One region of the Actinoplanes digitatis genome, then DNA from elsewhere that is predicted to be linked to it. Evidence: riboswitches for the same ligand, from Rfam matches in the RefSeq annotation. Region 1 holds a riboswitch; each other region holds the start of a gene.
What was found. A riboswitch is a leader RNA that binds a small molecule or an ion and turns the genes downstream of it on or off. The one in region 1 is predicted to bind cyclic di-AMP.
Positions count from the first base shown of each region.

Region 2: another riboswitch for cyclic di-AMP. It lies ahead of BJ971_RS30030 (C40 family peptidase); the one in region 1 lies ahead of BJ971_RS17865 (C40 family peptidase).
Region 3: another riboswitch for cyclic di-AMP. It lies ahead of BJ971_RS37030 (coiled-coil domain-containing protein); the one in region 1 lies ahead of BJ971_RS17865 (C40 family peptidase).

Region 1 is NZ_JACHNH010000001.1:4,100,913-4,110,590, reverse strand. It holds gene BJ971_RS17870 (aminoglycoside phosphotransferase family protein) at 1-648, opposite strand, end outside; gene BJ971_RS17865 (C40 family peptidase) at 718-1,620, opposite strand; cyclic di-AMP (ydaO/yuaA leader) riboswitch at 1,722-1,856, opposite strand; gene BJ971_RS17860 (M56 family metallopeptidase) at 1,993-2,910, opposite strand; gene BJ971_RS17855 (BlaI/MecI/CopY family transcriptional regulator) at 2,907-3,275, opposite strand; gene BJ971_RS17850 (cytochrome ubiquinol oxidase subunit I) at 3,352-4,746, shown strand; gene cydB (cytochrome d ubiquinol oxidase subunit II) at 4,761-5,741, shown strand; gene cydC (thiol reductant ABC exporter subunit CydC) at 5,738-8,980, shown strand; gene BJ971_RS42530 (pentapeptide repeat-containing protein) at 8,892-9,678, opposite strand, start outside.
Region 2 is NZ_JACHNH010000001.1:6,876,788-6,886,465, reverse strand. It holds gene leuS (leucine--tRNA ligase) at 1-2,016, shown strand, start outside; gene BJ971_RS30065 (hypothetical protein) at 2,277-2,819, shown strand; gene BJ971_RS30060 (hypothetical protein) at 2,871-3,503, shown strand; partial or broken gene BJ971_RS30055 (haloacid dehalogenase) at 3,508-3,684, shown strand; gene BJ971_RS30050 (hypothetical protein) at 3,686-4,006, opposite strand; gene BJ971_RS30045 (TVP38/TMEM64 family protein) at 4,089-4,847, opposite strand; gene BJ971_RS30040 (type 1 glutamine amidotransferase) at 4,913-5,629, opposite strand; gene BJ971_RS30035 (Mur ligase family protein) at 5,619-6,839, opposite strand; cyclic di-AMP (ydaO/yuaA leader) riboswitch at 7,294-7,479, shown strand; gene BJ971_RS30030 (C40 family peptidase) at 7,519-8,292, shown strand; gene mraZ (division/cell wall cluster transcriptional repressor MraZ) at 8,714-9,145, shown strand; gene rsmH (16S rRNA (cytosine(1402)-N(4))-methyltransferase RsmH) at 9,400-9,678, shown strand, end outside.
Region 3 is NZ_JACHNH010000001.1:8,358,728-8,368,405, reverse strand. It holds gene BJ971_RS37055 (ABC transporter ATP-binding protein) at 110-1,408, shown strand; gene BJ971_RS37050 (ATP-binding protein) at 1,699-2,211, shown strand; gene BJ971_RS37045 (HAD family hydrolase) at 2,302-3,039, shown strand; gene BJ971_RS37040 (glycoside hydrolase family 65 protein) at 3,083-5,449, shown strand; gene BJ971_RS37035 (coiled-coil domain-containing protein) at 5,516-6,535, opposite strand; cyclic di-AMP (ydaO/yuaA leader) riboswitch at 6,541-6,677, opposite strand; cyclic di-AMP (ydaO/yuaA leader) riboswitch at 6,959-7,108, shown strand; gene BJ971_RS37030 (coiled-coil domain-containing protein) at 7,112-8,200, shown strand; gene BJ971_RS37025 (ABC transporter ATP-binding protein) at 8,218-9,039, opposite strand; gene BJ971_RS37020 (ABC transporter permease) at 8,996-9,678, opposite strand, start outside.

The sequences.
Region 1 (9,678 bases):
GTGCGGGTCGATGGCCAGCCACGGCTCCCGGGTCCCGGCCAGCACGTTCTCGTGGTGCAGGTCGCCGTGCAGGACGACGCGGCGCGGCGCGGAGGCGCACAGCTCGCCGAAGAGCCCGGCGGCCCGCTCGACGAGGCGACGCGGAATGGGGCCGTCGCCCGGGAAACGCCGCAGGTACGCGGCGAACTCGTCCCCGTAGGTGGCGAGTTCCCGGCACGGCAGCCCGGGCGGCGCGGGCCGGTGCAGGCGCCGCATCATGGCGACGAGCACGGCCGTGGCCTGCTCGTCGTGTTCGCGGACCAGGGTGCGCAGCGTGCGCCCGGGCTCCACCCGCTCCAGCAGCAGCGCGCCGCGGTCCCGGTCGTGGTTCAGCAGCGCGGCCGCGCCCGCGCCGGCGAAGAACGACAGCGCACCGGCCTCCGACGCCAGGTCGGGCGCCGTCGGCACGCCGAGCTTGAGCACCGCCGGCGAGCCGTCGGCGGTGCGCACGGGCGCCACCCAGTTGAAGCTCAGCGGGTACGGCGCGCCGACGGTCAGCCGCCAGTCCCGGGCCACGGCGTCGATGAGCGCCGGCAGGCCGGCCAGCCAGTCGCGGCCGGCGTCGCCCCAGGCCGTGGCGACGTTGCGGGTGAAGCCCTCCGGAAACATCGGATCATTGTGGTACAGAAAAAGCCGCCACGGGTGTGGCGGCTTTCTCCGTGTGCTGCGCTGCCCAGGTCAGGCCGGCCGTCGGATGCCGGTGATGGCACCGCCGCGGTCGATCGAGGCCATGCGTACGTGGTCACCGGTGTGTGGCGCGTGAACCATGGTGTTGCCGCCAACATAGATGCCCACGTGGTGCACGGGACTGCCGTAGAAGACCAGGTCGCCCGGCTGCAGATCACTGCGGCTGACCGATCTGCCCTCCCTGATCTGGTCACCTGTGTAGTGCTCCAGGTGCACCCCGACGGCCGCCCACGCCACCTTGGTCAGGCCGGAGCAGTCGTAACCGCTCGGGCCCTCGGCGCCGAAGACGTAAGGCTTGCCGATGAGGTCGCACGCCCTCTGCGCCGCCCGGCCGCCCTTGTCGTTGGCGTAGTCGACCGGACAGGGTCCCGTCTTGAACTGACCGTCGTCGCCGCCGTTCGCGCCGTAGGCCTTGATCCGCAGCTTCTGCAGCTCGTCGACCTTCTTCTGGATTTCCTTCTTCTGCTGTCCCAGCAGCTTGTCGCGCGCCGCGACAGCATTGGTCAGGGTGTCCAGATCACGCCTGTCGGCCGAGAGCTTGTCACGCAGCTTCGACACGTCCGCGACCGACTCGCGCTGGTGCCGGCCGAGCTGGTCGAGGAACGTGAGCTTCTCGGTCAGGCCGGTCGGCGAGCCACTGACGATCATGGCCTTCAATGCGTTGGGCGAACCCTGCATGTAGGCCTGCCCCGCCATGGCGCCCACCTGCGACATGGCGAGATTGACTTGCAGCTCCAGCGGAGCGAGCCGCTTGTCGATCTTCTTGAGCTGTGCCCGGTTCTTGAGCAGCTGATTGTGCACGTTGTTGTACTGCTCGATGACCGGTTCCAGCTTGTTCCACTGCTCGTCGATCTGCTTTTCGATGCTCGACGGTGACGGCACCGCGTGTGCCACCCCGGGCGCGAGAAGAATCCCGACCGCGGCGACGGCGCACGCGACGCTGCGCAGAATTGCGGCGTGGCGCGCCTCAATCCGTTTCACGTAGGTGCAGTGTCCTTTCTTCCCTCATCCGCCGACCGGGTTAGCTGACGGGTTCGGGCGGGAAGCACGCCCGGCCACGATGGAGCTGTGGCTTGACCCCGGTTTCCTGGGTCCCCGGCTCGTGAAACACGATTAGGCGGTGGCCCGTCAGTTCGCCCGGGGGTTCGGACGAGGGGGGACTGCCGAGCCGGCACCACCGTACTCCCGATCAATGGGTAAGAGAACCCGGCATTACCAGGGCACACACCGCATAACACCCAGTGACCCTCAGTAATTAATGGAGACTTAAAGGGGCCACGCGGAGAAGGCCCGGTCCAGCCAGGGCAGCACCACGATCACTGTCGGTAACACCAGCAACCCGGCCGCCGCGCCGGCCGCCGCGACGGTCAGGCCGGCCGACCGCGGGTCGGCGCCGGCCAGCCGGTCCATCCGGCGCCGGCGCTCCGCCTCGGCCCCGCCGGCCCCGGCCGGCGCGTCCGGGCTGACCGCGTCGCCGAGCAGCGCGAGGGCCGTGCGCAGCGCGGCCGCGCCGCCGCGCCGCCGGGCCGCGTCGTCCGCGACCATCTCCAACAGCAGGTGTACGGCCTCGAGCGGCGCGCGGCTGCGCAGCGGGCGCGGCACTGCCCGGTAGAACGCGGTGAACGACTCCATCACCACGTCGTGGCGGTGCCGCAGGTGTGCCTGCTCGTGCGCGATGACGACGCCCACCTGCGCGGCGTCCAGGACCCGCAGCGCGCCACTGCTGAGCACCACCCGCGACGAGCGCCCCGGCAGGCAGTACGCGACCGGCAAGGGCCCGTGCAGCACCCGCAGCCCGTCGGGCACCTCGGCCGGCAGCTCGCCGTGCCGCTCGGCGGTGTCGAGCAGGTCGACGAGCATCCGGTGCCGGGCCCGGCGGGCCCGCGCCCGGGTGGCGACCCGGAACAGCGAGACCAGCAGCCGCAGGATGATCAGCGCGGCGACGGCGAGGGCGCCGATCAGCGCGGCCGCGCCCACCATCCGCCCCGAGCCCAGCTCGCTGACCAGCTCCTGCGGGCCGGCCAGCACCACGCCGAGCGCGCAGAGCACCCCGGCGAGGGTGACGCTCTGCCAGAGCAGCACCGCGGCGGCCGGCGCCCGGTCGGGCCAGCGTGCCGTCGCGAGGATCCCCGGAACGGCGAGGGACAGGGTCAGCCCGAGCGCGCCGAGCAGCAGCGCGGTCACCGGGCGGCGCCCGGGTCCCTCCGCGCCGCCTCGATCGCGGCGGTGAGCGCGGACGGGTCGATCCGGCCGACGAAGTGCGCGAGCGCCGCGTCGCGGACGCCGTCGGGCGCGGCGCTGAGCGCGTCGAGCATCAGGGCGGCCGTCATCTCCTCGCGGCTCTGCGCGGGCGCGTAGCGGTAGGCGCGGTCGGCGCGCTGCTGGAGCACGACGCCCTTCTTGGCGAGCCGGTCCAGCACGGTCATCACCGTCGTGTACGCCAGGTCGCGGTCGCGGCTCAGCCCGTCGTGCACCTGTCGCACGGTCAGCGGCGCGCACGCGTCCCACAACTGCGCCATGACCTCGCGCTCCAGGTCCCCCAGTGCCATGCGGCCCACTCTACTGCACAGCGTCGTACTACGACCCGTAGTATCTACTACGCATCGTCGTAGAGGGGGATCACCCATGGATGTGCTCGACCTGACCCGGCTCCAGTTCGCGGTGGTGACGATCTACCACTACTTCTTCGTGCCGCTGTCGATCAGCCTCGCCTGCGCCGCCGCCGGCCTGGAGATCGCCTGGCTGCGCACCGGCCGGGAGAACTACCTGCGGCTCACCAAGTTCGTCGGCGGGCTGCTCATCGTCACGTTCGCCGTCGGCGTCGTCACCGGGCTCGTGCAGGAGTTCCAGTTCGGCATGGCGTGGAGCAACTTCGCCCGCTTCTACGGCGACGTGTTCGGCCCGACGCTCGCCGTCGAGGGCATGCTCGCGTTCTTCCTCGAGGCCACGTTCCTGGCCCTGTGGTACTTCGGCTGGGACCGGCTGCCGCGGCGGCTGCACGCCGCGACGATCGTGGTCGTCGCCGTCGGCACGGTGCTGTCCGCGTTCATCATCCTGGCCGCGAACTCGTTCATGCAGAACCCGGTCGCCTACTCGCTGGACCCGGTCACCGGGCGGGCCCGCCTCGACGACTTCGGCGCCCTGCTGCTCAACAAGGTCAACCTGGCCGCGTTCCCGCACACCCTCGCCGGGGCGATCATGGTGGGCGGGTCGCTGCTGCTGGCCGTCGCCGTGCGGCGCACGGCGTCCGACGCCGGGTTCCACCCCCTCGCCCGCCTCGGCGCCTGGATGACCGTCGCGGGCGGCGCGCTGACCGCCCTGACCGGCGACCACCTCGGCAAGGTGATCACCGAGGTGCAGCCGATGAAGATGGCCGCCGCCGAGTCGCTGTACGAGACCACGACCGGCGCGCCGTTCTCGATCTTCGCGGTCGGCGACATCAGCGGCGGCAAGCCGTTCTTCAGCATCGAGGTGCCCTGGCTGCTCTCGATCCTGGCCAAGGGCGGCCCCGGCGCCGAGGTACAGGGCATCGACGACCTGCAGGCCCAGTACGCCGCCCAGTTCGGGCCGGGCAGCTACGTGCCGATGATCCCCGTCGCGTTCTGGACCTTCCGGCTCATGATCGGCGTCGGCATGCTGGCCATGGCGGCCGCCGCGCTCTACCTGTGGTCGACCCGCGGCGGCCGCACCCCCGGCCGCGGCCGGGCGGGCCGGCTGCTCCTGCGCCTCCTGCCGCTGATCCCGCTGCTGCCGACCGCCGCCAACACCTTCGGCTGGCTCTTCACCGAGACCGCCCGCCAGCCGTGGCTCGCGTTCGGGATCTCCCGGGTCGCCGACGGCATCTCCCCCGGCCTGACCGCCGCCGAGGTCCTGGCCTCCCTGATCGGATTCACCGCCGTGTACGGCGCGCTCGCCGTCGTCTGGCTGCGCCTGGTCCGGCAGCTCACCCGGCGGCCACTCACCCCGGCACCGGACCCGGCACCGGCCGGCGCCGCGCTCGCCGAAGCACCGGTCTACTGAGGAGCGACGAAACGATGGTGACTGTCTGGTTCGGCCTGGTGGTCCTCTGCTGGGTGCTGTTCTTCGTCCTCGAGGGCTTCGACTTCGGCGTCGGCATGCTCGGCCCGGTCGCCGGCCGCGACGACCACGAGCGCGGCGCGATCGTCCGCACCGTCGGCCCGTTCTGGGACGGCAACGAGGTCTGGCTGGTCGCCGCGATCGGCGTGACGTTCGCGGCCTTCCCCGACTGGTACGCGGCCCTGCTCTCCGGCCTGTACCTGCCGATGGTCGCGCTGCTGCTGCTGCTCGCGGTCCGCGGCGTCGCGCTGGAGTTCCGCGGCAAGGGCGACGGCGAACGCTGGCGGCGGCGCTGCGACGCGGCCCTCGCCGCCAGCTCGGCCGGGATCGTGCTGCTCTGGGGCGCGGTGCTCGGCGTACTCACCCACGGACTCGCGCTCGGCGCCGACGGCCAGGTCACCGGCGCCGGCCTGCACCGCAGCACCGCGCCGCTGCTCAGCGTTCCCGCGCTCGCCGGTGCCGCTGCGGCCCTGTTCGCGACGCTGCTGATCGGCGCGATGTTCCTCGCCCTGCGCACCACCGGCCCGGTACGCGAGCGCGCGCGGCGCCTGAGCGTCGCCCTGTCCACCGGCGGGGCGCTGGCCCTCGGCGCGGCCGGCCTCGGCACCGGGTCGCGGCCGGCCCTCGCGGCGGCGGTGCTCTGCGCGGGCCTCGCGATGCTCGCCCGCAGCGGCGCGGAGGTCCCGGCCTTCGGCGGCGCCGCCCTGGGCATCGCGGGCGCGGTGGTCGCCGTGTTCACCGCGCACGGCGACGTGGTGCTGCGCAGCACGCTCGATCCGGCGTGGTCGCTGACCATGACCGGCGCCGCGGCGACCGACTCGGCCCTGCGGCTGCTCAGCGTCGCCGGCGTGATCGTGCTACCGGGCGTGCTGGTCTACCAGGCGTACTCGTACTGGGTGTTCCGGCGCCGGGTCGCCAGCGAGCGGGTGCCGTCTTGAGCCGGGGGCCGATCGACCCGCGGCTGCTGCGGCACGCGCGCTCCGGCCGTACCGGAATCGGGGTCCTGGCCCTGCTCGGCGCCGGGCAGGCGGCGGCGACGCTCGCCGTCGCCGTCGCCCTGGCCCGCATCGTCACCGGCCGCGACGCGCTCGCGCTGCTCGCCGGTGCGTTCGCGCTGCGGGCGGCGCTGACCTGGGCCGAGCAGGTCGTCGCGCGGCGCACCGCCGCCGCGGTGACCGACGAGCTGCGGCGCTCGGCCCTCGCCGCCGCCCTGCGCCGGGGCCCCGCCTGGGTGGCCGGCTACGGCGCCGGACGGCTCTCCGCGGTGCTCTCCGGCGGCCTGGACTCGCTGCGGCCGTGGTTCTCCGGCTACCTGCCGGCGCTCGTGCTGGGCGTGGCGCTGCCGCCGCTGGTCATCGTGGCGATGGCCGTCGCGGACCCGGCGTCGGCGCTGGTCGCGCTGGTGACGCTCCCGCTGATCCCGGTGCTGGGCGCGCTGATCGGCTGGGCCACCCAGCGCAAGGCGCAGGCGGCCTGGGAGTCCGACGCCCGGCTGGCAGGGCACTTCCTCGACGTCGTACACGGGCTGCCGACCCTGCGGGTCTTCGGGCGCGCCGAGCGCCAGACCGCGGTGGTCCGCGAGATGACCGGCCGGCACCGCCGCGCGACGGTACGGGTCCTGCGGGTGGCGTTCCTGTCCTCGACCGCGCTGGACCTGGTGGCGACGCTGTCGGTCGGCCTGATAGCGGTCGAGGCCGGCCTGCGGGTGGCCGCGGGGTCGATGCCGCTCGGCCCGGCGCTGCTGGTGATCCTGCTGGCGCCGGAGGTCTACCGGCCGCTGCGCGAGATGGCGGCGCGCTACCACGCCAGCGCCGACGCCTCGGCGGTGATCTCCGACGTGGACGAGATCCTGGCCGACGAGGCCGGCTTCGTGCCCGCGGACGCGGTCATCGCCGACGGCCGGTTCGGGTCCGGCGGCCCGCGGCCCGCGGTCCTCGCGTCCCGGCTGCGGGTGCGCTACCCCGGCGCCACCGCCGACGCGCTCGCCCTGGACTCCCTCGCCGTGCGCGAGGGCGAGCTGGTCGCGCTCCGCGGCGCCTCCGGCGCGGGCAAGACGACCGCGCTGCGGGTGCTGGCCGGCCTCCAGCCCGCTCTCGGCGGCCGGATCGAGCTCTCCGGTCCCGGCCTGCTGTACCTGCCGCAGCGACCCGCACTGCCGCACGCCCGCGCGGTCGCCGACGTGTTCCCCGGCGCCGGCGAGGAGGAGATCCGGGCGGAGCTGCGCGGCGTCGGGCTGGAGATCCCGCCCGGCACGGTCCTCGGCGAGCACGGCGGCGGGGTGTCGGCCGGGCAGCGCCAGCGAATCGCCCTGGCCGCGGTGCTGCGCGCGGCCCGCCGCCGACCGGCCGTGCTGCTGCTGGACGAGCCGACCGCGCACCTGGACGCGGCCGCCGAGGACCTCGTCATCGCCCGGCTGCGGGCGGCCGCGGCCGCCGGGTGCGCGGTCCTGGTCGTCGCGCACCGGCCGGCGCTGCTGGCCGCCGCCGACCGCGTCATCGACGTCCCGCCGCCCGCGCCGGTGCCGGCGGATCCACCGCACCCTCCGCCGGCGCCCACCGCCGGGCCGTCACCGCGGGCACCGGCGGACGGCTTCCTGCCACCGTGGTTCGCCCGACGGGTCTCGCGGCCCGGTACCGCCGTCGGGCTCGGCGCCGCGTCCTGGCTCGCCGGCACGGTCCTGACCGGCGCCGCCGCCTGGCTGCTGGTGCGCGCCGCCGGCCTGCCGCCGGTGCTGACCCTCTCGGCCGCCGTCGTGCTGGTGCGGGGCAGCGCCGTCGCCCGGCCGCTGCTGCGCTACCTGGAGCGGCTGGTCTCCCACGACGTGGCCTTCGCGCGGCTCGGCGAGTGGCGCGCCCGGGTCTTCGCCAACCTCGTGCCCCGGACGCCCGGACCGCGGCTCCACCGCCGCGGCGACCTGCTCACCCGGGTCGCCGACGACGTCGACGCCCGCGTCGACGGCCTGCTGCGCGGGATTCTGCCGGCCCTGGCAGCCGCGGCGACCCTGGCCGTCGGCGCGGCGACGGCCGCGCTGATGCTGCCCGCCGCCGCGGCGCCGCTCGCCGCCGGGCTTCTGGTCAGCGCCGTGCTCGCCCCGGCCCTCGCCGCCCGGCACGCCACCCGGATCGAGGCGGCCACCGGGCGGGCCCGGGCCGAGCTGCGCGACGCCGTCGTCGAGACCGTCGACGGCATCGAGGAGCTGGCCGGCCGCGACCGCGGCGACGCCCTGGCCGTGCCGGACCGCCGGAGCCGGCGCCTCGCCCGCCTCGAGGCGCGCGCGGCCCGCTCGGCCGGCGCCGCCGCGGCCCTGAGCCACCTCGGCTGGGGCCTCGCGGTCGCCGGGACCGCCGTCGTGGCCGCCCGCGGCGGCCTGTCGCACGAGTGGGCGACCGTCCTGCTGCTCGCCGTCGTCGCGCTCGGCGAACCCGTCGCGGCGCTGCCCGGCGCGGCCGTGGCGCGGCGGCGGGCGGCCGGCGCCCGGACCCGGCTGGCCGAGATCGCCGCCCGGCGGCCGGCCGCGGCACCACGGGCCGCCGGGCCTGGCGGCGACGTGACGCTCCGGGGGCTGGTCGCGGGCTGGGACCCGGACCGGGAACCGGCGCTGCGCGACGTCGACCTCGACCTGCCCGCCGGATCGCGGATCGCCGTCCTCGGGCCCTCCGGCGGCGGGAAGTCGACCCTGGCGGCGGTGCTCGCCGGGCTGCTCGACCCGTGGGCCGGGACGGTCACCGGCGTCGGCCGGGCCGTGCTCGTCGGCGACGGGACCGACCACGTCTTCGCCTCGACCGTGCGGGAGAACCTGCGGCTGGCCCGGCCCGGCGCCACCGACGATGAGCTGCGCGCTGCCCTGGCCCGGGTCCGGCTCGACGACTGGCTGGCGCGGCAGCCGGACGGGCTCGGCACCTGGCTCGGCACCGGCGGCGGCACGATCTCCGGCGGTCAGCGGCGCCGGCTCGCCACCGCCCGGGCCCTGCTCGCCCGGCCCGACCTGCTGATCCTCGACGAGCCGACCGAGGGCATCGACGAGGCCGGCGCCGCGGCGCTGATGGACGACCTGCTCGCGGCGTCGGCCGGGCACACGGTGCTGCTGCTCACCCACCGCACCGAGGGCCTTGACCGGGTCGACGCGAGCTTCGAGCTGCGCGACGGCCGGCTCGCCGAGGCCGTCGCCGCCCGGTGATCGCCCTCAGCTCCGGAACGCGGCGCCCTTGCGCTCGCGGTTCTCGCCCTGCGGCTGGGCCAGGCAGTGGATCAGGCGCGGGCCGGCGCCACCGACCTGGATCGGCCAGGCCTCGGACACCCACTCGGCGGTGGCGGACCGGTCCCGGCTGCGCGACGTCATGAGCGCGGGCAAGCAGGCGGCGGCGACGGCGCTGTTCTGGATCAGCTCGTCCTCGCGGGTGCGGGCCGCGGACGCGGGCAGCGGGATCGCCGCGAAGGTCTCCCAGACGTGGGTCTGCGCGCAGTCCGTGGGCCAGGGCGGTGCCGCCTTGCCGCTGCTCGCGGTGAGGCCGCCCCAGCAGAGCGGCTCGACGGGGCAGAGCACGGGGCCGCACGGTGCGAAGCCCGGCGTCTCGGCCGCGGTGCTGGCACGCGGGCCGGAGGCGTCGGCCGGGCCGGGGTTCGGCGCGGCCTTGCCGAAGATCTGCCAGACGGTGACGCCGCCGACCACGACGGTCACCAGCAGGAGGGCGACAACCACCAGGCGACGGGCCGGCCGCCGGCCCGGGGCCGCCGCCGGGCGGTCCACCGCAGGTTGGCCCACCGCCGGGCGGTCCACCGCCGGCGCAACCACCGCGGAACCGGACGCGGACGCCCCGAACCCGCCCGCCCCGGAACCTGGCGTCGCATATCCGGCCGCTCCGGAACCAGGCGTCG
Region 2 (9,678 bases), 2.8 Mb from region 1:
ATCACCGCGTACGGCGACCGCCTGGTCGAGGACCTGGACAGCCTGGACTGGCCGGAGCCGGTCAAGCTGATGCAGCGAAACTGGATCGGTCGCTCCCGCGGTGCGCACGTCGACTTCCCGATCGACGGCTTCGAGATCTCGGTCTTCACCACCCGGCCCGACACCCTGTTCGGCGCGACCTACATGGTGCTGGCGCCCGAGCACTCCCTGGTCGACTCGCTGGTGCCGGCGGCCTGGCCCGAGGGCACCAAGGACGCCTGGACCGGCGGGCACGCCACGCCGGGCGCGGCCGTCGCCGCGTACCGGGCCGAGGCCGCCGCGAAGACCGAGCAGGAGCGCACCGCCGACGCCAAGGTCAAGACGGGCGTCTTCACCGGCGCGTACGCGACAAACCCGGCAAACGGCGCGAGCATCCCGGTCTTCATCGCCGACTACGTGCTGGCCGGCTACGGCACCGGCGCGATCATGGCGGTGCCCGGCCAGGACGAGCGGGACTGGGCGTTCGCCGAGGTCTTCGACCTGCCGATCATCCGTACGGTGCAGGCGCCGGCCGATTTCGAGGGCGCGTTCACCGGCGAGGGACCCGCGGTCAACAGCGACTGGCTGAACGGCATGAGTGTCGTCGACGCGAAGGCGTCGATGATCTCCTGGCTGGAGGAGAAGGGCCACGGCCGCGGCGCGACGACGTTCCGGCTGCGGGACTGGCTGTTCAGCCGGCAGCGCTACTGGGGCGAGCCGTTCCCGATCGTCTACGACGAGACCGGCCTGCCGATCGCGCTGCCCGACTCGATGCTGCCCGTCGAACTGCCGGACGTCGACGACTTCTCGCCGCGTACCTTCGACCCGCAGGACGCCGCGAGCGAGCCGGAGACGCCGCTGTCGCGCAAGAAGGACTGGGTCAACGTCGAGCTGGACCTGGGCGACGGCCCGAAGCGGTACGTCCGCGAGACCAACACGATGCCGCAGTGGGCCGGCTCCTGCTGGTACGAGCTGCGCTACCTGGACCCGCACAACGACAAGGTGCTGGTCGACCCGGAGAACGAGGCCTACTGGATGGGCCCGCAGCGGGCCGGCGACCCGGGCGGCGTCGACCTGTACGTCGGCGGCGTCGAGCACGCCGTGCTGCACCTGCTGTACGCGCGCTTCTGGCACAAGGTGCTGTTCGACCTGGGCCACGTCTCGTCGTTCGAGCCGTTCCGCAAGCTGTTCAACCAGGGCTACATCCAGGCGTACGCGTTCCGCGACGCGCGCGGCGTCATCGTGGCCGCCGAGGAGGTCGTCGAGCGCGACGGCAAGTGGTTCCACGGCGACCAGGAGGTCCACCGCGAGTACGGCAAGATGGGCAAGTCGCTGAAGAACGTCGTCACCCCGGACGACATGTGCGAGCAGTACGGCGCCGACACGTTCCGGGTGTACGAGATGGCGATGGGCCCGCTGGACGTCTCGCGCCCGTGGGAGACCCGCGCGGTCGTCGGCTCGCAGCGCTTCCTGCAGCGGGTCTGGCGCCTGGTCGTGGACGAGACGACCGGCGCGATCCGGGTCACCGACGACCCGCTGGACGTCAAGACCCGGCGCGCCCTGCACCGGACCATCGACGGCGTCCGCGGCGACATGGACGAACTGCGCTTCAACACCGCGATCGCGAAGCTGATCGAGCTGACCAACACGCTGACGCCGCTGGCGACGGCGTCGCGCGAGGCGATCGAGCCGCTGGTGCTGATGATGTCGCCGTTCGCGCCGCACCTGGCCGAGGAGCTGTGGCGCAAGCTGGGCCACGACGACACCCTGGCCTACGCGGACTTCCCGGTGGCGGATCCCGCCCTGCTGGTCGCGGAGTCGATCACCTACCCCATCCAGGTGAACGGCAAGGTCCGCGGCCGGGTCGAGGTAGCGCCCGACACAACCGAAGATTCCGTACGCGCGGCTGCGCTGGCCGAGGTCGCCGAAGCACTGGCCGGACGGGAGCCGCGCAAGGTGATCGTGGTTCCGGGCCGGCTGGTCAGCATCGTCGTCTGACCCGGGTCATCTCCGGACGGCCCGCCGCGAACCACTCGCGGCGGGCCGTTTTCATGGCGCCTTCGCCACCGGACACGTACCGAAAGTGCCACGGCATCCGCCCGATAAGAGCAGCGAACTGCCAGCTCACCGGATGACCGCGGTGCCGCAAGATCACTACGCTGGCCGCTCCACCATCACACGGAGCAACCTTGCCATCGTCGATCCCCGCCCCGACCGTCCCGGTTCCTGACAGCACACGCCGACGGGTAGTCGCGGCGATGGTGATCGTGGTTCCCCTGCTGGCGGTTGCCGCCGTGCTGAGCTGGCTCGACGGCTACGCCGCCGAAGCCGCGTTCCGGCCGGTGACCGAAGAGGCGACAGCCGCGGAATGCCGGGAGCTCTACACCGAACTCGACTCACACCTGACCGCTGAGCCGGAACTGCGATTCGCGGCACGAGACGGTTACTACCAGGCGCGGGTCTACGTCTCCGAGCCCGACAACTGGATGGCCGTCTGCCGCAACGATCCACCCGGGGCACAGTACCTGGGAACCGCGATGGAGCCGGGTGCGAAAGACCGTATCCAGCTGTTCGGCGCTGAAGACACCGTGATGAAGTCCAACCTGGTGGTCGGACGGGTGCCCACGGGGACGACGACGATCCGCGCCCGCCTGGCGTCGGGCCGGATCGTCACCGGCTCGCACGACGGCGACGTATTCGTCATCTGGACGGTCGACGACTCTGTCCAAGGCGCCCAGCTCACGGCGACCACCGCGGACGGCTCGGTCATCGCGGCAGCCACCGCGCCCGCGGAGTTCTGATCCCCGATGTCGGACGCCGAGCGGGCTGACCGAACCCTGCGCACGATCGCCGTGCTGATCGCCGCGTACGTGAGCTTCCAGATTCCGTCCACGACTCCGGCGATGCTCACCCTGCTGCCGCCACTCGCCGCGGCCACACCACTCGCGCTGCCCGCCAAGGCCCGAAGTTGGGCCGGAGCCGCCGTCGCGACGATGCTCACCGGGTTCACCTTCGTCCCAGGCGACCTCGGTCTGTACTACCTCCCAGTCGCGCTCCAGCTCTGGGCGGCCACGATCGTGCCCTGGGTGCTGCGCCGCGGCATCGGCCGCGTCGCCACCCGCTCATGGCACCTCGCCGCAGCCGCAGTCATCGCTCTGCCCGCACTGCTGCTGATATCCGCGTTCGCGACCGGCAAGTTCGACATCTACTGGGCCGGCGTGGCGCTGTGGGTCGCCGGGCCGCTCGTGGTTGCGGCGCTGTGCGCCTTCGGCATCCGGACGGGATACGCCCTGACCGCGCTGGCCGGCGCATCGGTCATGATCCTCGCGGTCCGCGATCAAGGCTTCCTGTTCGCCGCCTTCTGGCTGTTCGCAGCGGTGTACCTGACGATCGGAGCCACCGGTTTCACCGCGACCCGGCCCACTACCCGCGACGAAGCCGCACAACCGGGGGTGCCCGCCCAGCGATTGGGCTCGGCGCCATGAGTGCCTGGTGAACGAAGCCAGGGAGTACGGGACCTGGGCGGACTGGCTCGGGGTCCCTCGACACACCTTCTCGGCCGTCTTCGGCGCGGTCATCGCGCGCGGTCAGGACTACCGCGAGACGTTTCAGGTGTTCCGGCCCGGCTTCGATCTGACCGAAGAGCGGGAGAAGCGGGCCGCGGCGTTCAACAACGAAGCGCGCTGAGGGTGGTCTGCCAGCCGTAGAGCCGGTCATCCAGCTGGCGGACACACTCGGTGCCGGCCCATGGTTGCAGGCCGTGCCGGACTTCCCGGATGCGTTCCATGCCCGTGGCGTACCAGGTGATCCCGAGCTGATCGAGCGCTGCTTGAGCGTGGGCGCAGGCTTCGTCGGGGTGCTTGCGGGCGACCTCGACGGCGGCCAGGTCGCCGAGGATGACCGTGCGCTGTTTGCCCTCGTCGGCGGTCAGTGCCTCCAAGGCCCCGAACGCGAGGCGCTGGTCCGGGTGGCTGCCCTGCGCCAACACCCGCCGAAGCGGTGAAGGCTCCGGCCCGACGGAACGCCGGCCTGTGCCGGGTTGTCCGGCGGGATGTGCGGGGGACTGCGGGTCAGGCGGCGGGTGCGGCCAGGGCTGCTGCCGCGGCGGCGTCTCGGCGGGCGGCGAGGCGCCAGCGGAGGACGATCGCGGTGGTCAGGCCCATGCCGATCGCGGCGGGGGCGAGCGTGAGCGGGTTCATCGAGCCCGGTGAGGTGACGGCCGCGCCGATCACCGCGTACGAGACCGCGGACGGTACCGCGGCCAGCGTGGTGCCGAGCAGGTAGCGCACGCGGCAGACCGACGTGGTGCCGTACGCGTAGCCGATCAGGCCGTAGGGCGCGAGGGGCAGGAAGCGGACCAGCAGCACTGCGGCGAGGCCGCGGCGGTTCAGCCAGCCGTCGAGGCGGTCGAGGCGGCCGCCGGCCCGCGCGCGGAGTGCGCCCCGGCCGGCCCAGCGGCCCAGGTAGTAGGTGGCGACGCCGGCGATGACGGCCGCGGCCAGCGCGGTCACCGCGCCCGTCGCCGGGCCGAGCAGGGCGCCGCAGGCGAGGGTGATCGCCGTGCGTGGCACGAGCACCGAGAGCAGGAGGCCGCCGACCACGGCGATCGCCACGGCGGCCGCGGGGCCGATGGCGACGACCGAGTCCGCGATGGCGTGCAGGGGCAGGACCGCGGCGGCGACACCGAGGGACGCCACCGCCGTCCCGAGGATGCCGAAACGGACGAGCCGCCGGCGCCAGCCGATGGGGGTGTCCTGGTGCTGCGCGCTGGCCTGAGGGTCCGTGGCGGGGTTTTCGATGCCCCGCGGGGCGATCAGGGTGTCAGTCATGCAGGCGTACCGCCCCAACTTCTCGTCGGTCCAGGACAGGTCGTACCGGTCAGGCGTTCAGTCGGTCATACGGCGCCCGCCGCGGCGAGCCGCTCGCCTCGTAGCCGATCGGCCCAGGAGTCGTCGAGCGGTTGAAGGCTATCCGCGCCGATCGCCCAGCGCAGTAGCAGATCGGCTATAGCTGGGTTGCGAGCCAGCGCGGGGCCGTGCGCGTAGGTGCCGAGGATCTTCCCGTGCCAGGCGCCCTCGGTCTGGCCGTCGTTGCCGACGCCGGCGGTCACCCGGGCGAGCGGCGCGACGCCGGGCCCCAGCAGGGTCCGGCCGCCGTGGTTCTCGAAGCCGGTCAGCGGGGGCAGGCCCAGCCGCGGGTCGATGTCGCCGCGAACCTCACCGACCGCGCGGGTCTCGCCCCGGTCGGAGGTGAGGTCGAGCAGGTCCAGTCCGGCGCATTTGGTGCCCTTCGCGTAGAACGAGCCGCCGAAGAGCTGGTAACCCGCGCAGACGGCCAGCACGGCCGCGCCCTGGTGCACGGCCCGGTGTAGGCCGCCGTCGGCGATCAGCCGCTGCGCCGCGAGCGCCTGCGGCCCGTCCTCGCCGCCGCCGATCAGGTAGATGTCGGCGGTGGTGGGCAGCGCCTGGTCGGAGCGGACCTCGTAGGTCTCCACCGGGATGCCGCGCAGGGCCGCCCGGCGGCGCAGGATCAGCATGTTGCCCCGGTCGCCGTACGTCGACAGCAGGTCGGGGTAGATCCAGACGATCCGCAGCGTGCTCTCAGTTGACACGGTCCAACTCCGCTCGGATGTCCTGGAACGCGGTGTAGTTCGCGATCACCTCGAGGCGGCCCGGCGGGCTCGCCCGTACCGCCTCGTCGAAGGTATGCACGTGCCGGAAGGCCACATCGTTCACTTCCAGCCGAACGGCGAGGTCGTAGGCGCGGTCGCCGGTGATCAGGACCTGCCGCCCGCGCAGGGGGGAGAAGTCGACGTCGTAGAGCCACGACGTGTCGAAGCCGTCGGGGTCGCGGGCGTTGATGGAGAGCAGCGTCGGCGCCACCTCGGCCATGTCGAAGGCCTCCAGCCAGCTTGCCGGGTTCTTCGCCAGCAGCAGCCGGATGTTGCGCCCGTCGCGGTCGACCTGCGCGTAGCGGCCGGCCACCGAGGCCACGCCGGCGAGCCGTGGTGCGGCCTCGATCGGCCGGATGCCGAACTCGGCGGCGACGGCCAGCGCGGTGGCCGCGTTGCCGAGGTTGACCTGGCCCGGCAGCTGGAGCTTGATCAGGTGCCAGTCGCCGTTCGGATCGACGACGCCGTCGTCCTCCACGGTCCACTGCGCCCGCGGGCGGCGCAGCGGGCAGCCGCTGCACCACCAGTCGCCGTCGGCGCGCTCGATGGGCGAGCCGCACTCGGGGCAGACGAACGAGTCGTCGTGCCAGCGCTGCCCGGCGCTGAACCAGACGACCTGCTGGGTGTCGATCGCGGCCCAGACGACCATCGGGTCGTCGGCGTTGGCGACCACGTGCACGTCGGGGTGGGCCGCAAGGGCCGTGCGCCACATCTGCGCCATCATCGCCACCTCCTTCGCCCGGTCGAGCTGGTCGCGGGACAGGTTCAGCAAGGCGACCACACGCGGGGTGGTCTCGTCGATCACCCGGGCGAGGTAGTGCTCGTCGACCTCGAGCACCGCGAACGGGGTTGCGCCGGCCTTGGCCAGGGCCGAGGTGTGCCCGGTCGGCATGTTGGCGCCGAACGAGTTGGTGGCGACCGGGCCGAGCACGCCGACCGCGGCCGCGGCGAACCGGGTCGTGGTCGTCTTGCCGTTGGTGCCCGACACCAGCGCGATCGCGCGGCCCGAGGCGAGGTTCCTGAGCAGGTCAGGATCGATCTTGAGGCCGATCCACCCGCCGATCACCGAGCCGTCACCGCGTCCCGCGGCGCGTGAGAGCGCCGCAGCGGTTCGCGACACCGAAGTCGCGACCTTGGCCCGTAGGGGCAATTTCCCGTCCGTCACGGCTGCGAGGGTACCGGAAACGGACACTACGTCGAGTGGCCCCGGGGTCCGTGGCCTGCGGTGGGCCGGGGTCGGCCGAACGGATGATCTCCACCCCGCCGCTCGGTGCCGCGTTTAGGCCGGTGGGGGCGTTTAGGCCGACATTCTCCCGATCTTGCGAAAGTCCATGATCCACCGAGGTGCGGCTTTTTATGTGTCGTGTTTCACCCGTTACTTTCGGCGCAGGGTAAGTGATCCACTACGTCTCGTGACGGCATTTGTCACGGCCCGGTTACAAACCGGACAGAGTCCGATGTGCCAAATACTCTGAGTGACCAACTGGGGTCCGACGGTCCCGGCGGAAATCAGGTAGCAAGGTTGGGCCGGTGAGCATTCGCTCGCCGTTCGTGTCGCGTCGGACCACGCCGAGCCCTGCCCCGGTCCGGGCGGCATGACCGTTGAGGTAGCTACACCAACAAAAGGCAGTTGGGGGCAGGGACGGGGGACCCAGATCCGGTCCACCGGCGGTCACGTCGCTTCGGCGGCGCGTACCGCCCGGACCTTGGGGTGAAGTCGCCAGCGGCGACCGGGCAACCTTCCCGCCCGAACCCGACAGCTAACCTCGCAGGCGTGCCGGAGGGAATTCTCTACCGTGCACGAACGCAGTTCGAGCCGGAACCGCCGCATGGCCGGAACCGGCACCATCGCACTGTCCCTGGGTCTCTGCCTCTGTGCCGGCCAGCTGGTCGCCACACCGGCGGCGTCCGCCGCTCCCGTCGTCGAGGCGGCGGCCGCGGCATCGGCGATCAAGCCGAAGATCTCGAACTCCGCGGCCCGCTCCATCGCGTGGGGCAAGACGGTCAAGGTGACCGCCAAGGTGATCGACCCGAAGACCGGCGACGTGGTCACCAAGGGCTCGGTCCGCCTGCAAGCCAAGCGGAACGGCAAGTGGCGCACCTGGGTGACCCGCAAGCTGTCCGCCAAGGGGACGGTGACCCTGTCCGCCGAGCCGCACATCACCGGCTACTTCCGGACGCAGTACACCGGTGCCAGCGGCATCAACTCGGTGACCAGCCCGGGCATCAAGGTCACCGTGCGCAGCAGCGGCGCGAAGATCCTCGCCGAGGCGAAGCGGCACAAGGGCGCGCTCTACAAGTTCGGCGCCGCGGGCCCCAAGCGCTTCGACTGCTCCGGCTACACCCAGTACGTCTTCCGCAAGACGACGGGCAAGAAGCTCCCGCACAAGGCGAACGCGCAGCAGAAGCACGGCAAGAAGATCAGCAAGAGCAACAAGCGGATCGGCGACCTCATCGTGGTCCGGTCCGGCTCGTACGGCACGCACGCCGGCATCTACGCGGGCGGCGGCTACATGTGGGACTCGCCGCACTCGGGCGCCCGGGTGGGCAAGCACAAGATCTGGAGCAAGAACTACGTCGTCCGGCGCCTCGTCGCCGCGTGACACTAGTAAGAACAGTGCGGCACCGGTAAGAAGCAGTAGGACAGTTCAGTGGGGCGCGACCCGGTTCGGGTCGCGCCCCACTGTCGTGCGCGGCCTCCACTTTGCTCCCCACCCGAGCGTCGAAGGGCGGCTGCCCCTTCCCGAAAGCCCGATTTCGGGGGACTTTCGTGCCCGCGTGGGCGGCATGTCGGAAAGTGGACCATGGCAAGGAGGCCTAACCCCTCCACTTCGCCGCCACCGGCTCTGACGTGCGCATTCATCTGCGAATCTGACTCGCAGGCCGCGTCATTCTGGTTGCGGGTGGAGGGAAGTGGAGTAGAGTGGAGCGCAGTGGCAGGGCCTGAGGAGCTGACTCCGAAGGGGTTGCCGGCCCAGACGACAGGCGGTCCGCGAAACCGCCCAGGGGCAGGGGGTTGGGCCGATGTTTCTCGGCACGCACACCCCGCGCCTCGACGACAAGGGACGGTTGATCCTTCCGGCGAGGTTCCGCGACGAGCTGGCGGGAGGTGTCGTGATCACCAAGGGGCAGGAGCGTTGCCTTTACGTCTTCCCGATGCCTGAGTTCCAGCGCATCGCGGGCCAGCTGCGTGAGGCACCGGTCACCAACAAGGCGGCCCGGGCCTACAGCCGGGTGTTCTTCGCCAGTGCGCACGACGAGATCCCCGACAAGCAGGGCCGGGTCACCATCCCGGCACACCTGCGGGGTTATGCGGCGCTCGACCGCGAGTTGGTCGTGATCGGCGCGAGCACCCGGGTGGAGATCTGGGACAAGCAGTCCTGGGAGCAGTACCTCTCGGCGAGCGAGGACGAGTTCGCCGACATCGAGGAGGGGGTGCTGCCCGGCGGACTGTGAGGCGTGGCACCTGTGGGCCGCCGACACGGTCCGGACGTCGCCTCGGCCGTACTGCGAGATCTCCAGCCGCTCCCGCTCCTGGCGCCTCTTCCCCGGCGCCAGGCGTGTGTCCGGTCGGGCGCGCCCGAAGGCAACGGGCACGAGCGGATGGGGATCTGGCGGTACGGACGGACGACCGGGCACGTAGGCGCCGAACGCCCCGGTAGGGGCGGCCGGTATCGGGTAAGGCCGGGTGAGCGCGGAAAGAGCGGGCAATGGGGGTCGTCATGGGGGAGCTTCGCGGCACGCACGTGCCGGTGCTGCTCGAGCGCTGCCTCGAGCTGCTCGCCCCGGCCCTCGCTCTGCCGGGCGCCGTGCACGTCGACTTCACGCTGGGCCTGGGCGGGCACGCCGAGGCCGTGCTGGAGCGGCACCCGGACGTGGTCCTCATCGGACTCGACCGGGACACCGAGGCGCTCGCGCACTCCCGGCACCGGCTGGCCCGCTTCGGCGACCGGGTGCACTTCGTGCACGCGGTCTACGACGAGCTGCCG
Region 3 (9,678 bases), 4.3 Mb from region 1:
GGGTAATCGTCCGGTGACTGTGGGCAAATGGCCTTTTCACCCGATGGCAGACATCGATGTGTGTAGTCACGCTAAGCCATCGTCGCAGCTCAAACGCAGGAGGTTGACGGTGTCCACCGTCGCGCTCAAGGACGTCACCAAGGTGTGGCCGCACGGCAGCGTCGCGGTCGACCGGGTCAGTTTGGACGTCGAGGACGGTGAGTTCCTGGTCCTGCTCGGCCCCTCCGGGTGCGGCAAATCGACAATTCTTCGCATGATCGCCGGGCTCGAGGACCCCACCTCCGGCGCGATTCTGCTCAACGGCGAGCCGGTCATGGACCTTGCACCGCGCGATCGCCGGATCGCCATGGTCTTCCAGGACTTCGCCCTCTACCCGCACATGACGGTCGGCGAGAACATCGGCTTCCCGCTGAAGCTCTCCGGCATCGAGCTCGTGCCGCGCGGCGAGCGGATCGGCGACGTGGCGAGCGCCCTCGGCATCGGCGACGTGCTCGCCCGCCGGCCCGGGCAGCTCTCCGGCGGCCAGCGCCAGCGGGTCGCGATGGGCCGGGCCATCGTGCGCCGCCCGGGGCTCTTCCTGATGGACGAGCCCCTGTCCAACCTGGATAGCGGCCTGCGCGCCGAACTGCGTTCGGAGATCACCGGCCTCACCCGCGAACTCGGCGTCACCACCATGTACGTCACCCACGACCAGGCCGAGGCGCTGACAATGGCCGACCGGGTGGCGATCATGCGCAAGGGCGTGCTCCAGGACATCGGTACCCCCACCGAGGTCTACGGCAGGCCGGCCACCCTCTACGTCGCCGCGTTCCTCGGCGCGCCCCGGATGAACCTGCTCGAGGCCTCGGTGTACGTGCACCTCGATCGCTACATCGCGCTCAACCTCGGCGAGCAGGCGCTCTACCTGCCCTGGAACGACATTCGGTCGCGGGCGATCGCGCACTACCACGGCGAGCGCATCGTGGTCGGCATGCGGGCCGAGGCGCTGGCGCCCGTCGCACCCGACACCCCGGGCGACGTGCTCCAGGGGCGCATCCGCCACCTCGAACACCACGGCCACGAGTCCCTGGCCTTCCTGGACATCGGCGCGACCGCCGTCGTCGTCGACGAGCTCGCCGGCATGACCGCCGACTCCGTCCCCGATGCCGGTGCCTTCCGGCGGATCGGGGGAGCGCTGCAACGGCTCGCCGGCCGCGGCGACAAGGCGGTCCTCGAGCGCGACGACCCGGAGAAGACCTCGGTGCTCAGCGACCCCGGCCGGCACCAGCGGCGCCCGGCCGAGCTGGCCGTGCGGCTGGCGCCGTACCCGGCCGTCTCGCCGGGGCATCCGCTCGCGATCAGCGTGCGGATGGACGCCCTGCACTTCTTCAACGATCGCGGAGATCGCATCGACGTCGGTTGGCGCTGAAGCTCGCACGCATTGACGGCATGGCATATCGTTCCGCGCACGTCGGTGCGATGGCGTATCGACGTCGTTGATCTGAAGGGTGGCGGCCAGCTCGGTGATCGCACGCCGATCTCGCTCTTCTTCCTGATCACCGCACCGGACTACGGCTGGATCCTGCTCTTCGGCTTCGTCGGCACCCAGCTGGCGTGTTCTACGCGGAGATCTTCCGAACCCTGTCCGACCTCTTCTGAGAAGTTTCTTGGGATCTCTCGGCTGCCACGGAGGCGGTACACAGCGTAGGCTGCTCGGCGGTGGAGGAAACTGTCGACCACGATGTGCTGCGTCCGGCTCCGGGCAGGGAGTCGCCGGACGGTGCACCGGCGCGTACAGATCCTGATCGATCCGGTCTCACCCTGCTGGACCGCACGTTCGGCCGCGACGAGATCACCGTGGTGCGCCACGAGGTCACGGCGCGGCTCGATCGCGGAGCGCTCGGCGATCGCCTGCACGGCTTCGTGCTGGCGATCAACGAGATCATCACCAATGCCGTCCTGCACGCCGGCGGTCACGGCCGGATCGTGCTGTGGGGCACCGCCGGGTCCCTGTGGTGCACGGTGACCGACTCCGGGCCGGGGATACCGGAGCGGTTCCGGCATCCGCCGGAGGCGCCGGAGGCGTTCGAGGTGGGCGGCCGGGGCATCTGGCTGGCGCACCAACTGTGCGACGAAGTAACGATGGCCACCGGTCCGATTGGGACGACTATCGGACTCCGAATTGGCCTGCCCGGGCGTATTACCCTGTCTGACCTGGTCAACGGCGCTTAGGACAACGATTGAACACGGCATGAAACGCCGTGGAAATATCGTCCTGCGCATGGAGCGGTGTTGGCAACGCTGGGCGACTACATTGGTCCAGTGCTCGGACTACCTCCCCAAGTGACGGCCTGCCTTTTCGACCTCGACGGTGTGCTCACACAGACCGCCCTGGTACATAACGCGGCATGGAAGCAGACCTTCGACGCGTTTCTCGAGGCGTGGTCAGCGCGGCATGAACAGCCGTTCGTGCCGTTCGACTCCGGCGCCGACTACCACAAGTACGTCGACGGCCGGCCGCGCGCCGACGGGGTTCGCACCTTCCTCGCCTCGCGGGGCATAACCCTGCCCGAAGGCACGCCCGACGACGGTCCCGACGAGGAGACCGTCAACGGCATCGGCAACCGCAAGAATGAACTCGTCCTCCAGAAGATCGCGGAAGGCGCGGTACAGGTGTACGCCGGATCGGTCGACTACCTGCACGCCGTCCGGGACGCGGGCCTGCGCCGCGCCGTCGTCTCGGCCAGTGCCAACTGCGCGGACGTGCTGAACGCGGCCGGCATCGCGGACCTGCTCGAGGTGCGCGTTGACGGCGTGACGGCCCGCGCGGAGCAGCTGCCGGGCAAGCCGGCCCCGGACACCTTCCTGTACGGCGCCAAACTGCTCGGCGTGGATCCCGCAAACTGCGCCGTGTTCGAGGATGCCCTGGCCGGCGTGGCCGCGGGCAAGGCCGGCGGATTCGGCATCGTGATCGGCGTCGACCGGGTCGGCCAGGCCGACGCGTTGCGCGCACACGGCGCCGACATCGTCGTGCAGGACCTCGCCGAACTCCTGAAGTAAACCCCACAGACTTTCTTTCCTTTTCAGTGCGAGAGGCACCACCGTGATCCGTGAACGGGCCTACCCCGTCGATCCCTGGCATATCCGGGAGACCCGGCTGGACCTGGACCTGATGGCTCAGTCCGAGTCCGTATTCGCCCTGTCCAACGGCCACATCGGCATCCGCGGGAACCTGGACGAGGGCGAGCCGCACGGCCTGCCCGGCACCTATCTGAACTCGTTCTACGAGCTGCGGCCGCTGCCGTACGCCGAGGCGGGCTACGGGTTCCCCGAGTCGGGCCAGACGATGGTCAACGTCACCAACGCCAAGCTCATGCGGCTCCTCGTCGACGACGAGCCCTTCGACGTGCGGTACGGCGAGCTGCGCTCCCACGAGCGCACCCTGGACCTGCGCGCGGGCACGCTCGAGCGGATAGTGGAGTGGATCTCCCCGTCCGGCCAGGCGATCCGGGTGCGCACGGTCCGGCTGGTGTCGTTCACCCAGCGGGCGGTCGTCGCGTTCCTCTACGAGGTCGAGGCGGTCGACTCACCCGCCCGGCTGATCCTCCAGTCCGAGCTGGTGGCGAACGAGCAGCTCCCGCCGACCAGCAAGGACCCCCGCGTCGCCGCGGTGCTGGACCACCCGCTCCAGGCCGAGGAGCTGCTGGAGCAGCGCACCGGCGGCCTGCTCGTGCACCGGACCAAGGCCAGCGACCTGCGGATGGCCGCGGCGATGGAGCACCTCGTCGAGGCGCCGGGCAAGCACGCCGTCACCACCGAGGGGCACCCGGACTGGCTGCGTACCACGGTGGCCTGCAAGCTCGAGCCGGGGCAGAAGCTGCGCGTCGTCAAGCTGGCCGCGTACGGCTGGTCCAGCAACCGTTCGCTGCCCGCGGTGCGCGACCAGGTCGGCGCCGCGCTGGCCAGCGCCCGGCTGGACGGCTGGGAGGGCCTGGTCGAGGCGCAGCGCGACTACCTCGACGCGTTCTGGGACCACTCCGACGTCAAGGTCGAGGGTGACCCGGAGGTGCAGCAGGCGGTGCGCTTCGGCCTCTTCCACATGCTGCAATCCGGCGCCCGCGCCGAGCAGCGGCCGATCGGCTCCAAGGGCCTCACCGGCCCGGGCTACGACGGCCACACGTTCTGGGACGCCGAGACGTTCGTGCTGCCGGCCCTGACCTACACCCAGCCGTCCGCGGCCGCGGACGTGCTGCGCTGGCGGCACTCGACGCTGGATCTGGCCCGGGAGCGCGCGCAGACCCTCGGCCTGCAAGGCGCGGCCTTCCCGTGGCGCACCATCCGCGGGCAGGAGTGCTCGGCCTACTGGCCGGCCGGCACGGCCGGCTTCCACATCGGCGCCGACATCGCCGACGCCGTGCGCCGCTACGTCTCGGCGACCGGTGACTTCGACTTCGAGCGCGAGGTCGGCCTCGAGCTGCTGGTCGAGACCGCCCGGCTGTGGCGTTCGCTGGGCCACCACGACCGGCACGGCCGCTTCCACATCGACGGCGTCACCGGCCCGGACGAGTACACGGCCGTGGTCAACGACAACATCTACACCAACCTGATGGCGCAGCAGAACCTGTTCGCCGCGGCGGACGCGGTGAAGCGGCATCCCGACCTCGCCCGCAGGCTGGGCGTGGACGGCGAGGAGTCGGCGTCGTGGCGGGACGCGGCGGCGTCCGTGCACATCCCGTACGACCGGGAGCTCGGGGTGCATCAGCAGTCGGAGGGCTTCACCCGGCTTCAGGAGTGGGACTTCGAGAACACCCCGCCGGAGGCGTACCCGCTGCTGCTGAACTACCCGTACTTCGACCTGTACCGCAAGCAGGTGGTCAAGCAGGCCGACCTGGTCATGGCGATGTACGTGCGCGGCGACGCCTTCACGCCGGAGGAGAAGGCCCGCAACTTCGCGTACTACGACTCGCGTACCGTGCGGGACTCGTCGCTGTCGGCGTGTATCCAGGCCGTCATGGCCGCGGAGGTCGGTCACCTCGAGCTGGCCCATGACTACCTGGGCGAGGCCGCCCTGATGGACCTGCACGACCTGCACCAGAACGCCCGCGACGGCGTGCACGTGGCGTCGCTCGCCGGCTCCTGGATCGCACTGGTGGCGGGACTGGGCGGCATGCGGGACTCGGGCGGGCAGCTGTCGTTCGCGCCGCGCCTGCCGAGCCGGATCAACGCGCTGGAGTTCTCGCTGCTCTGGCGCGGTCTGCGGCTGCGGGTGGAGGTGACGGCCGACGAGGTCACCTACTCGCTGCGCAACGGCGGCGGCTCGGCCCGGCTGGACCTCCTGCACCACGGCAAGGAGGTCACGATCACCCAGGTGAAGCCGGTCGTGCTGGCCATCCCGCCGGCGCCGCCGACCGGACCGCAGCCGAACCAGCCGTTCGGTCGTGCCCCGGTCCGGCGGGCCACCGGCAGCTGACCGCCGACCTCGGCAGACAAGAAAGCCCCCGTCCGCCAGGACGGGGGCTTTCTTTTGGCGCGGGGATCAGAGCATCGACACGTGCACGTGGTCCGTGTGGTCGCTCGGTCCGGAGTATGACTTCCAGCCAGTCGCCGGGAACCAGATCTGCTTGTTCCAGATGACGTAGAGAATGCCCAGCCTGTCGGCGTTGCGCACCAGGAACGCCATCAGGTTGTTGCCGTACTCCCGGGTGTCCTGGTTGTGCCAGGGCGAGAAGCCGCTCTTCTGCAGCGACCAGTCGCAGGCCCGGCCCTTCGGATGCTCGAACGGGCCCCCGTTGCGGTGGCAGCCGACGAACCGCTTGAAGTTCGCCTTCTTCACTTCCTTGTACATGTGGAAGGTCCGCGGGGTGATGCAGCCGCTGGTCGTGGGGTCGTTAACGCTGCACGACTCGGGACTGAACTCGCCGTCGGAGTTACGCGGAGCCGCGGCGGCCACCGGCGAATTGACGAGCACGAAACCGCCGGTCACGATGTTGCCGCCGACCTTCGCCAGGGCCTTCTCCGCCGACTGCTTCTGCTTCTTCATCGCGGCGAGGTTCTGCTGCTGTGCCTTGACCTCCTGGTCGAGGCGGGCCTTGGCGGTGTTGACGTCGTCGATCGCCTGGTACAGCGCGTGCAGCTTGCCGTCGTTGAGGGCGCTGATCTCCTCGAGGGAGACCGCCTTCTTGAGGAAGCCTTCCGGGCCGTCCGTGTTCAGCAGGAAGCCCATGGTGGAGATGCCGCCGGTGCGGTACTGCTGTGCCGCGACGGCGCCGACCTCGGGAAGCATGGCGTCCCGGCGGGCCTCGGCGTCCTTGACCTTGAGGGCCAGGCCGAGCTGCGTCTTCGTCGACTTCGCGACCGCCGACTTCGCCGCGACGAAGCGTCGTCCGGTGGAGTCGAGCACTTCGTTGAGGAGCGGGTCGTCTTCGCCGTCGTCGGCGGTCGACGTCTTCTTGTCGTCCGGGTCGGCGTTTGCCGGGCCGGCGGGCACGAGCAGCATCGTGACCGCGACGAGCGGTGCCAGGGCGAGGACCAGCCACCGGCGGGGTCTTGCCGTCATTCAGAATCCTTCCGCGTGGCCGCCGACCGGGTTAGCTGACGGGTTCGGGACGGAAGCAATCCCTACCACTGTTAAGTGGATTCACCCCACTACTACGTGTGGTTCCCCGGCTCGCCTCGCGGCGATTAGGCGGTGGACTGCCGGCACCTTGGGGGCGGTGCCTTCCTTGGCAGTAACCGGCGGCCAGCTTACCCGACAACGGGCCGTCTGCCAGTCTCCACGACGGCCGTAAAAGCGTTACCCCGCAACGACTTTCCGTTACATTTCGATGGAATGGCCCAGGTGGTTAACGCCGGGCGGGCCATCGGTGTGAGTCACTGCATTCTTATCGCGCCGAAATTACGCCGAGTGGCGGCATTGTTGCCCTAAGTACGACACCTGTCGATTCCTAGCATCGATGGGTAGTGTTCGTCACGGTCTCCGCGGAGACCGTCGCCTAATCGCCGCATGGCGAGCCGGGGAACCAACCGAGTAATGGGGTGAATCGGGTCCGAGCCGCAGGCACGGACCTGTAGGGATCGCTTCCGTCCCGAACCCGTCAGCTAACCCGGTCGGCGGCCGACGGAAGGAAAGCACTTGAGGCTCAAACCTGCCCGCCGACGATTAGCGGCCGTCCTGGCCGCGCTCGTCGCCACCTCGGGGCTGGCGCTGACCGCCCCGTCCCCAGCCTCCGCCGCACCCCGCCCGCTCGCCGCGCCCGGCGACTCCGGCGACGACGGCGAGGGTGGCTCCAAGTCACTGGTGCAGCAGCTCGAGGCGGCGTCCAAGGGCTTCGTCGAGGCCAAGGAGGCCCTGGCCCGCTCCAAGACGCGCCAGCAGCAGTTGATCGCCAAGCTCAAGGAGATCGACGCCGAGCTCGGCCCCCGGCAGGCGGCGCTGGACGACATAGTCCAGCAGTCGTATCGCGTCGGGCGCCTCGGGCCGATGACCGCCCTGCTCAACGCCGACTCGACCGGCAGCATGCTGGACCGCGCGGAGATCCTCGAGACGGTCGCCGTCAAGCAGGACCGCGCGGTGCGTGATCTCAAGGACTCCCGGAGCCGGCAGGAGCGGGCGAAGGCCGAGATCGACGCCGAGATCCGCGATCAGCAGCGCCAGGTCGAGATCATGGCCAAGCGCAAGGCACAGGCGGAGGGCGCCCTCAAGGCGGCCAACGCGGCGAACGGCGTCGAGGAGGAGTCGTCGAGCGGCGCCGACTCCAGCAGCGGTGGCAGCAGCGACGGCGGCAGCAGCCTGCGGGCCGCGGCCGCGCCGCGTAACTCCGACGGGTCGCTGCCGAACCAGTCATGCAGCGTCAACGACCCGACCACGTCCGGCTGCATCACGGCGCGCACCCTGCACGCGATGAAGGAGGCGCAGAAGGACGGCTTCACCCACTTCGTCGCGTGCTTCCGCACGCAGAACAGCGGTGAGCATCCGAAGGGCCGGGCCTGCGACTTCGCCGCCGACAAGAACGGCTTCGGAGGCGTCGCCTCGGGCAGCAGCAGGACGTACGGCAACCGGCTGGCGAACTACTTCATCAACAACGCCAGCGCGCTGGGCGTGCTCTACGTGATCTGGTTCAAGCGGATCTGGCTGCCCAGCAGCGGCTGGAAGGCGTACTCGAGGGGTAACGGCGACCCCTCGAGTGATCACACGAACCACGTGCATCTCTCGATGCGCTAGCTGACAGGGTGCGGGGCCTACCGCTTGACGTAGGCCTCGTACTCCTTCAGCACGTCCTCGGTCGGGCCGTCCGCCCGGATCAGCCCCGACTCGAGCCAGATGCTGCGCTCGCAGGTGTCCCGGATCGACTGCTCGCTGTGGCTGACCAGGAAGACCGTGCCGGCCTCGGCCCGCAGGTCGCGGACCCGCTGCTCGCTGCGCCGGCGGAACTTCGCGTCACCGGTGGCCAGCGCCTCGTCGATGAGCAGCACGTCGTGCTTCTTCGCCGCCGCGATCGAGAACCGCAGCCGCGCCGACATGCCGGAGGAGTAGGTGCGCATCGGCAGCGAGCTGAAGTCGCCGCGCTCGTTGATCCCGGAGAACTCGATGATGTCCTTCACCTGGGACTTCACGTCGGCCGGTGACATGCCCATCGCCAGGCAGCCGAGCACGACGTTGCGCTCGCCCGGCAGGTCGTTCATCAGGGCCGCGTTGACGCCGAGCAGCGACGGCTGGCCGGCCGCGTAGATCGCGCCCCGCTCGACCGGGAGCAGCCCGGCGATCGCGCGCAGCAGGGTTGACTTGCCGGAGCCGTTGGTGCCGATCAGGCCGACGGCCTCGCCCTTGTACGCGACGAAGCTGACGCCCTTGATCGCGTGCACCTCGCGCAGCGTGGCCGGCTTGGTGCCGGTGACGAGCCGCTTGAAGCTCGCCAGCGGGCTGCCGGTGCCGGCCGTGGCGGCCTGGTGCACCCGGTAGACCACGTGTGCGTCGTCGACGATGACCGTCGGTTCGCGCCGGTCGGTGCTGGAGTTGTCAGCCACGGCCGTAACCCTTCTCTCCGCGCCAGAAGTAGACATAACCGCCGAGTCCGACCAGCGCGGTCCAGCCGATCGCCTGGAGCCAGAGCACCGGGGCCGAGGCCGCCAGCGTGACGTCCTCCATCAGCGCGTGCCGCATCAGCTCGATGAAGATCAGCAGCGGGTTGGCCTCGACCAGGTACAGCTTCCAGCCGCTCAGGTGATCGGAGAACTGGGTCACCGGGTAGAGCACGGCCGAGCCGTACAGCCAGATCCGCATGATGAACGGCACCAGCTGCTTGAAGTCGGCGACCTTGGAGCCCAGCCGGGCCGTACCCATGGCCAGGCCCGCGTTGAAGATCGACTGAAGCACGAAGGCCGGGATGATCAGCAGCCACTCCCAGGTGATCGGCTCGCCGAAGGCCAGCACGATGACCATGAGGACCGCCATCGAGGCGAACATGTTGCGAATCTCGACCATGGTGATGGCGAGCGGCAGGCTGGCCCGCGGGAAGTGCAGTGCCCGGATCAGGCCCATGTTGGAGCTGATCGACTGGATGCCGGACTGCACCACCGACTGGGTGAAACCGAAGACGAAGACACCGATGCAGAGGTACGCGACGAAGTTGTCGACGCCCCGCTGGGTGTTCAGGAGCACACCGAAGATCACGTAGTACACGGCCGCGTTGATCAGCGGCG